DNA from 4 places in the Thioalkalivibrio sp. ALE10 genome. Region 3 is predicted to be linked to each of the others. Evidence: predicted binding sites of a transcription regulator. Region 3 holds the regulator's gene; each other region holds the start of a gene.
What was found. Region 3 encodes FliA, which starts transcription of late flagellar genes. Its sites were predicted from a motif close to GCTAAAGTTNNNNNNNNNNCNGCCGATA; they were not measured.
Positions count from the first base shown of each region.

Region 1: F788_RS0112225 (chemotaxis protein) is a predicted target of FliA. The motif match lies at 1,318-1,345, and genes of this name have one in related genera.
Region 2: F788_RS0111335 (methyl-accepting chemotaxis protein) is a predicted target of FliA. The motif match lies at 1,038-1,065, and genes of this name have one in related genera.
Region 4: F788_RS0111850 (flagellin) is a predicted target of FliA. The motif match lies at 742-769, and genes of this name have one in related genera.

Region 1 is NZ_KB906458.1:10,922-13,120, reverse strand. It holds gene F788_RS0112230 (protein-glutamate O-methyltransferase CheR) at 1-162, opposite strand, end outside; gene F788_RS0112225 (chemotaxis protein) at 358-1,287, opposite strand; gene flgA (flagellar basal body P-ring formation chaperone FlgA) at 1,511-2,179, shown strand.
Region 2 is NZ_KB906456.1:52,964-55,162, forward strand. It holds gene F788_RS0111335 (methyl-accepting chemotaxis protein) at 1-977, opposite strand, end outside; tRNA gene F788_RS0111340 (tRNA-Cys) at 1,153-1,226, opposite strand; tRNA gene F788_RS0111345 (tRNA-Gly) at 1,305-1,380, opposite strand; gene pgsA (CDP-diacylglycerol--glycerol-3-phosphate 3-phosphatidyltransferase) at 1,446-1,997, opposite strand; gene uvrC (excinuclease ABC subunit UvrC) at 2,004-2,199, opposite strand, start outside.
Region 3 is NZ_KB906454.1:64,138-66,336, reverse strand. It holds gene F788_RS0109640 (MinD/ParA family protein) at 1-595, shown strand, start outside; gene F788_RS0109635 (RNA polymerase sigma factor FliA) at 592-1,353, shown strand; gene F788_RS0109630 (chemotaxis response regulator CheY) at 1,393-1,773, shown strand; gene F788_RS0109625 (protein phosphatase CheZ) at 1,809-2,199, shown strand, end outside.
Region 4 is NZ_KB906456.1:155,578-157,776, reverse strand. It holds partial or broken gene F788_RS0111855 (flagellin) at 1-437, shown strand, start outside; gene F788_RS0111850 (flagellin) at 844-2,067, shown strand; gene F788_RS13790 (flagellar protein FlaG) at 2,136-2,199, shown strand, end outside.

The DNA of each region.
Region 1 (2,199 bases), on a different contig from region 3:
GCGCAGCGCGTGCAGCAGTTCCGGCACGTCCTTGTAGCCAAATTCATCCAGCAGGCGGGACAGCCGGCTGGACACCAGGTACTGGCGGCTGTCCCCCAGCACCAGGCCACAGCACTCGGAGAGAAAGCGCGCGAATTCTTCGTAGTCACGGGAATCGATCACGCACACATCTCCGCCTTGACGCGTGCCGGGCCCGTCCGCCGTCCGCTGGTTGTTCGGTTCGATGATTCCATGCCGCCACAGTATAGGGCTTCGAGGCGGCCTTGCGGGAGTCCGCAGCCTGCAAAGGGGCGGCAAGCGCCGGCCACCCGCCCCGGCCGGGCCGGCACTCGTTCGCCCCCGGCAACCACCGACATCTCAGGCGGTCTTGTTGATCTGTTCCAGGACCGCACTGGCCAGTTCGTCCGGGTTGAACTTGGAGAGGAACGCATCCGCACCGGCCCGACGCACCATGTCGGTATTGAATTCGCCGCTGAGCGAGGAATGCAGCAGCACCCGCAGCGGCCGCAGCCGGTCGTTCTCGCGGATCTTTGCCGTCAGGGTGTAACCATCCATGCGCGGCATTTCGATATCCGAGATCACCAGCTCGACCGTGTCGTGGATCGGACCCTCGGCGGCTTTCGCCTCCAGGTAATCCAGGGCTTCACGCCCGTCCTTGCACAGCACGTAGGGCCACTCGAGCCCCTGGATGGCGCTTTCGATCTGGCGGCGAGCCACCACCGAGTCGTCGGCGATGACGATTTCCCGACGCTCGGGTGTCTGCTCGGCCACCGCGGAACGCACGCTTTCCGACACCTCGGTGGGCAACGGATTGACCAGCGACAGCACGCGCTCCACGTCGATGATCTCCACCAGCTTGTTGTCGAGTTCAGTGACCGCCACCAGAAACGACTCGCGCCCGGTGCCGCGCGGGGGCGACTTCACCTGGTCCCAGTTGACGTTCACGATGCGATCCACCGCCGACACCATGAAGCCCTGCACCGAGCGATTGAACTCCGTCACCACGACCTTCTGCTGGCCGTCCGCCCCGGCCCGCGTCGACTGCATGCCCATCGCCCGCGCCAGATCGATGATCGGCACGGTCTTGTCGCGCAGGGTGGTGACCCCCCGCACCACCCCGGCGGACCCGGGAATCTGGCGCAACTGCGGCAGCGGAACCACCTCGCGCACCTTGAACACGTTGATCCCGAAGGTCTGCGTGCCGCCCAGATAGAACAGCAGAAGCTCCATCCGGTTCTGCCCGACCATCTGCGTGCGCTGGTTCACGTCGTCAATAAACTGACTCACGGTTCTCGCCCCCTGGGTTGTTCTCCCTGCTAACGGCCGCGCCGGCGGGAGCTTGAACCACGCATCGGACGCGCAGGACAGGCGCCGGATGCCATGGCACAGAAGCTGCATGTATTCCGTCACGAAGACACAGGGTCAACGGTGACCGGACATGCACCTTTTCAAGTTACAGGCTTTGCTCCCGTACCGCAGCCCGGGCCGCAGCGGGGGTGCGCTTCTTCTGATGCTCGCGCTCCTCGCCCCGACCGCGCAAGCGGAGATCGAGCCGGTGCAGAACATTCGTGACAGCGCGGAACGGTTCCTGCACCAGCAGCTGGGGGACCACAACGGCGACGATGTGGAGGTGCAACTCGGTCATGTCGACGACCGCCTGCGCCTCAAGCGCTGCGAAGAACCCCTGGAGGCCTCGCTGCCGCCCGGCGGCCGCCCGAGGGGCAATACCGCGGTCAACATCCGCTGTCCCGGGCCGGTGACCTGGTCGGTGTACGTTCCGGCCACCGTGGAACGCCACGCCGAGGTGGTGGTGGCCCGCCGCAATCTGTCGCGCCAGCAGACCCTGGGGCCGGGCGATCTGCGCATGGAGCGCATCGAGACGTCGCGCCAGGCCAGCCATTATTTCGAGGACGCATCCGAGGTGGTCGGTCTGCAGACCCGCCGCGCGATTCGCCAGGGCCAGGTCATCGGCCAGCAGCACGTTAATGAACGTCAGGTGATCCAGCGCGGCCAGCGCGTTACCATCCTCGCCAGCAGCGGCAGCGTCACTATCCGCATGCAGGGCGAAGCCCTGGAAGACGCCACGGCCGGCGACTGGATCCGCGTGCGCAACACCTCCTCCGGACGCGAGATCGAGGGCGAGGTCCAGCCATCGGGCACGGTTCGCGTCGCCCTGTAGTAAAATGTGACGGAAATCCC
Region 2 (2,199 bases), on a different contig from region 3:
CGGTGCGCCGCCTCGGTCGCCGATTGCGAGTTGCGGGCCACGTCCTGGGCCGTGGCGCTCATCTCGTTCATCGACGTGGCCACCTGCTCGATCTCCCGACGCTGACGATCCCCGCCTTCGCGCGTGCGGTCGGACACGTTCGAGACCTCTTCGGCCGCCGAAGTGAGCTGCCCGCTGGAACCGACCACTGCGCCGATCAGGGAGCGGAACTGTTCCATCACGTCGTTGAACGCCCGGGCCGCACGCCCGACCTCGTCATCGCCGTGCACGTCCAGCCGCCGGGTCAGATCGCCCCCGCCCCCGGCGATGTCACGCAGCCCTTCCGTCATCTCGGCGAGGGGGCGCGTAACGAAACGGCGGATGAACAGAAAGATCGCACCCAGCAGCGGCAGGCTGACCAGGATCGCGAAGCCGAACAGCTGGATCCCGAAATTCGTCGCCCCCTCGTGCACCTCGGTCATGTCGAGACGCATGGACGTGGCCCCGATCACCTCATCTTCTTCCGCGGCCCCGTGACACGCCATGCAGTTGCGTCCCAGGTATTCGCGATGATTGCGGATCGGATTCACCACGCGCAGCTGGTCGCGCTCGCGATCAACCTCGACAAAGGGTTCTCCGGTATCCAGGACCTCGCGCTCGACCGCATCACGGGGTTCGCTGTCGGCCGTCCCTTCGCCCCACTGCTCGGTGACCGACGCGGCGCGGATCGCGCGCAGGTCGCGAACATCGCCCATTTCCTGGATCTGATCCATGAATTCGTGGCGCGAATCCATGGTGCCGGTAATCATCAGGGTCGTCAGTCCGGCCCAGGTCATCTCGTGCAGACTGCCGGCAAAATGCCCAGCCTGCTCCTGGGCGGTGTCACGCTGCTCCAGCACCGCCCATCCGATCATGCCGGACCAGACGAAGACCAGGGTCAGCCAGATGACGCCGAGCAGCCTCAGCCAGATGGGAAGGTCGTACAGGCGACGCAGCATGCAGTTACCCCGAGGTCATGGATTGCGGGCGCCCGGATTCACCGGCGCCTCCATCCGGGTTTTCGGCCGTTCGGCCCCAACCTTGAATGCCCGAAGGGAGCGCCGACCCCCCCGGCAGGCACCCCACAAACGAAAAGGCCCGCCAGCATAAAGCCGGCGGGCCTGCAATCGAAGATGGAGGCTGGGCCCGGAATCGAACCGAGGTACGCGGATTTGCAGTCCGCTGCATCACCACTCTGCCACCCAGCCGGGGCAAGGCTTGTTCGACGGTCTTGGATGCCGCCGAAACAGAAAGCCCCGGCGGTGCCGGGGCTTCGGGAAATCGTTTGGAGCGGGAAACGAGATTCGAACTCGCGACCCCAACCTTGGCAAGGTTGTGCTCTACCAGCTGAGCTATTCCCGCCCGTCGACAAATGCGTATTCTACAGACAGCGCCGGCTTCGTCAACACCGGATCCGAAAAATTCGTTCAGGCGTCCCGGGCCGCGGCCAGCATGTACTGCACCATGGACACCAGCGTCAGCACCGCCGCCAGATACAGCAGCCATTCCCCGATCAGGAACAGCGACAGTCCCGCCACCGGCTCGGCCCACAGCAGCAGAAAGATGGCCACCATCTGCGCACTGGTCTTGAACTTGCCGATCCAGGAAACCGCCACCTTCGCGCTAGTCCCGACTTCGGCCATCCATTCCCGCAGTGCCGAGATCGCGATCTCGCGACCGATGATCACGATCGCGGCCAGCGCCAGCCCCACACCGGGGTTGTGGTCCACCACAAGCACCAGCGCGGCAGCGACGATCAGCTTGTCCGCCACCGGATCGAGAAAGGCGCCGAAGCGGCTGGTCACCGACCAGCGCCGGGCCAGATAACCGTCCAGCCAGTCGGTCACCGCGGCCAGCGCAAAGATGATGGCCGCCACGATCCCCGCCGCCGGCATCGGCAGCGCATAGAAGGCCCCGATCATCAGCGGGATCATCACGATACGCGACCAGGTCAGCCAGGTGGGGAGTCGTGGAAACATGTCGGATCAGGCCTCGTGGAACTGGTCGTAGATCGCCTGCGCCAGGCGACGATTGATGCCGGGCACCTTGGCCAGCTCGTCGACCCCCGCGCGGGAGACCCCGCGCAGCCCGCCAAAGTGCTTGAGCAACGCAGTGCGACGCTTGGGCCCCAGACCGCGAACCGACTCCAGGGTGGACTCCTTGCGCGCCTTCGCCCGCCGC
Region 3 (2,199 bases):
CGTGATCATCGAGGGCCCGGAGGGAATCCGTGTGGTGCCTTCCGCGTCCGGGATCGCGACCATGGCCAACCTGAGCCGGCCGGAACATCACGGCCTGATCCAGGCCTTCAGCATGTATACGCGACCGCTGGACGTGCTGGTGGTGGATACCGCCGCCGGGTTGCAGGAGTCGGTGACCAGTTTCTGTCAGGCCGTGCAGGAGACCCTGGTGGTGGTCACCGACGAGCCGGCATCGATGACCGACGCCTATGCACTGATCAAGGTCCTGCATCGGGATCATGGCGTGAACCGGTTCCGCGTGGTCGCAAACATGGTGCAGGGCCGTGCCGGGGCGGAACGCGTGATGCAGAAGCTGCAGGCGGTTTGTTCCACCTATCTGCCGGAGGTCATACTGGATCTGGTGGGCGTGATTCCGCTGGATGATGCCCTGCGCCAGGCGGTGCAGAAACGGGCGCCGGTGGTGCAGCAGTCTCCGGGCAGCCCGGCGGGACGGGCGTTCCTCGAGCTCGCGCGCAAGGTCGACGGCTGGCCGGTGGCCCGCGGCGCCAGCGGGGGGGTTGGATTCTTCGTCGAGAGGATGCTGCAAAGCGCATGAACACGCCAAAGAACAGACTTTCGGGATACGCCCGGGCGGGGACCGGGGGACCGGATCAGCTGGTCGCGGACCACGTCGAGCTGGTGAATCGGATCGCCCATCACCTGATGGCTCGGCTGCCGGCCTCGGTGCAGGTGGATGACCTGGTGCAGGCAGGCATGGTTGGGCTGATCGAGGCCGCGCGGCAGTTCGAAGGCGGCCAGGGGGCGACCTTCGCCACCTACGCCGGGATCCGCATCCGCGGGGCGATGATCGACGAGCTGCGTCGCAGCGACTGGACGCCGCGCTCGGTGCACCGCAACAGCCGGCGGATCTCCGAGGCGATGCAGACGGTGGAGGCCCGCGAGGGCCGCGCCGCTCGCGCCCCGGAGATCGCCGAGGAGCTGGGCGTCCCGGTGGAAACCTACTACCAGATGCTGGATGATCACGCCGGTGCCCATCTGTTCGCGCTGGACGAGGTGGGCGGCCCGGAGGGCGAGGCGGATCGCGTGCTGGAAGGGCAGGAGCAGTCCCCGTCGCGGCGCATCGAGGCCGGGGAGTTCCGCGAGGAACTGGCCGGCGCACTGGGCGATCTGCCCGAGCGTGAACGACTGGTGCTCAACCTGTACTACACCGAAGAACTCAACCTGCGCGAGATCGGTGCCGTGCTGGACGTGACCGAATCGCGCGTCAGCCAGATCCGCAGCCAGGCGGTGCACCGTCTGCGGGCGCGTCTGGGCTCGTGGCTCGAAGACGTCGAGTCCCTGCAGATATTCTAAGGTTCAAACACATTCCCGGAGCGAACTGTGGACAAGGGTATGAAAATCCTGATCGTGGACGACTTCTCCACGATGCGGCGCATCATCAAGAATCTCCTGCGGGATCTTGGCTTCAACAACACCATGGAGGCCGACGACGGGAGCACGGCCCTGCCGATGCTGCAGAACGGCGACTTCGATTTTCTGATCACCGACTGGAACATGCCCAACATGCCGGGCATCGACCTCCTGCGCGAGGTACGCAAGGACGAGCGGCTGAAATCGTTGCCGGTGCTGATGGTCACGGCCGAAGCCAAGCGCGATCAGATCGTGGAGGCGGCAGAGGCCGGCGTGAACGGTTACATTGTGAAGCCCTTCACGGCCGAGACGCTCAAGGAGAAGATCGAAAAGATCTTCGAACGTATTGAAGCTCAAGGCTGAATACCGCGACCGGCTGACACGGCAAGAGAGACCCGATGACCGAACAAGAGAATGCCTCCGGGGAAGACCGGCTCGCGCTGGCGCGGGAGCTGGTGGGCGCTCTGGAAGGCGGTGACGAGGAGGCTTCGCGCCGCCTGATCCAGGAGCTCGCGCGGCCTTATGAACGCGAACTGTTCGACGAACTGGGCAAGCTGACCCGCGAACTGCACGAGGCACTGGAGAGCTTCCGGGGCGATTCGCGTCTGGTCGAGCTGGCGCAGGACGAGATTCCGGATGCGCGCGAGCGTCTGAGTTACGTGGTGACCCAGACCGAACAGGCCACGCACGAAACCCTGAATGCAGTGGAATCGTCCCTGCCGATTGCCGAGGCATTCGCCGGGCGTGCCGCGGAACTCACCGAAAAATGGACCCGGTTCCGCAACCGCG
Region 4 (2,199 bases), on a different contig from region 3:
CTTCGCAGCTGGGCACGGAGGGCCTGCAGGTGACCGGGGGACAAGTGACCCTGGAGGGTGGAAGCACGGTTGACCTCTTTACGGCAGATGCTGGAACTGGTACGGCGATCGGGTCCGATGATGTGACGTTGAACGACATCGATGTGACCACGCGCGAGACGGCGACCCAGGCCATGGGTGCGCTGGATGGAGCGCTGACTGAGGTGAACTCGCTGCGTGCGGAGCTGGGTGCGGTGCAGACGCGTTTCGAGAGCACGATCTCGAACCTGGAGATCGGTTCGGAGAACCTGTCGGATGCGCGTTCGCGGATCCGGGATGCGGACTTTGCCGCGGAGACGGCGGACCTGACCCGGGCGCAGGTGCTGCAGCAGGCGGGGACCTCGGTTCTGTCGCAGGCGAATGCGGTCCCGCAGAACGTGCTGGGTCTGCTGCAGTAAGGCTTCGGCTTCCTCCGGGCCCGTGCTGCGGGCCATCCCGGGGCCCGTCCCGAGTGATCGGGGCGGGCCTTTTTGCGTTTTGGGGTGATCTCGGGGGCCGGTGGTCCGGGCGGGTGCGTTTTCGCGCGCGAGCGCGCTCCCACGGGGTGGCGGGGTTCGGGATATGGGATCCGGCTGTGTGATGGATTGCGGGGATTTTTCGGCGGCGGCAGGTAATTGCCGCCGGGATCGGCCAGAATCCGGGTAAAGGGATTTGCGGCGCGACATGGTGCGGCGCAGCGGGGCGGAAAAAATTTCCTCCGGGGCTAAAGTTCCTTGCCGGTCGGCCGTTATCGGCTGCAGGAGCGGAAGTGTTTCCGCACGGTTGGCCCCCGTCATGGGGCTGTCATGGCAAGAGGAAAAGACCATGTCTCAAGTCATCAACACCAACATCCTGTCGCTGAATGCGCAGCGGAACCTGAATGCTTCGCAGAATGCGCTTTCGCAGTCGCTGGAGCGCCTGTCATCGGGCCTTCGCATCAACAGTGCGAAGGACGACGCGGCGGGTCTGGCGATCTCCGAGCGTTTCACCAGCCAGATCAATGGCCTGAACCAGGCGGTGCGCAATTCGAACGACGGCATCTCGTTCGCGCAGACCGCGGAGGGCGCGCTGAACACCATTGGCGACGCGCTGCAACGTGCACGCGAGCTGTCGGTACAGGCCGCTAACGACACCAACTCGCCCTCCGACCGTCAGGCGCTGAACGACGAGGTGCAGCAGTTGATGGATGAGGTCAGCCGCGTGGCGAACTCGGCCGAGTTCAATGGCGGCCGGATCCTGGATGGCACGGTGGAGGACCTGTTCTTCCAGGTAGGGGCCAACCAGGGCCAGAGCATCGCGGTGAGCGGTGTGGATGCCCGGACCTCCGAGCTGGGGACCACCGAGGTGGTGGGAGCCAACGGGCTTTCACAGGAAGAGATTGGGCAGATCGACACGGATGTGGCATTCGCTGACATTCGGATTGAAGGAGATGATTTCAGCGATATCGATGTGGATCTGAGTGAGGCGGACAACCTTGAGGATGTGGTGCGGCTGGTGAACGCCGAGATTGCCAGCGAAGCGGCGGAAGGTGATACCAATGCGGCAGCGGTCGCGGATGCCAACCTGCAGGCCGCGTTGCGGGTCGATAACGCGGGCAACACGACGGTGGCCATTACCTCGCAGCTGGGGACGGAAGGCCTGGAGGTGTCCGGGGGGCAGGTGACACTGGAAGATTCCACTGAGATTGCGCTCTTTTCCGCCGCACCAGGAAATGGTCAGCAGACCTCCAATGAGGTCACCCTGAACGACATCGACGTGACGACGCGCGAGACCGCGACGCAGGCGATGGGCGCGCTGGATGGTGCGCTGACCGAGGTGAACTCGCTGCGTGCGGAGCTGGGTGCGGTGCAGACGCGCTTCGAGAGCACCATTTCCAACCTGGAAATCAGCGCGGAAAACCTGTCGGATGCGCGTTCGCGGATCCGGGATGCGGACTTTGCCGCGGAGACGGCGGAATTGACTCGGGCGCAGGTGCTGCAGCAGGCGGGGATCGCCGTGCTGTCGCAGGCCAATGCGGTGCCGCAGAACGTGCTGGGGCTTCTGCAGTAAACTCTCACTGACCACGACGCTGGAAGGATCCGGGCATGGGGCCGGATCCTTCCACGGAGGGCTGCCATATGACGGATATGATCAACAACAGCATGCCGGGCGCCGGGGGCTACACGCCGAATACCCGCTCCG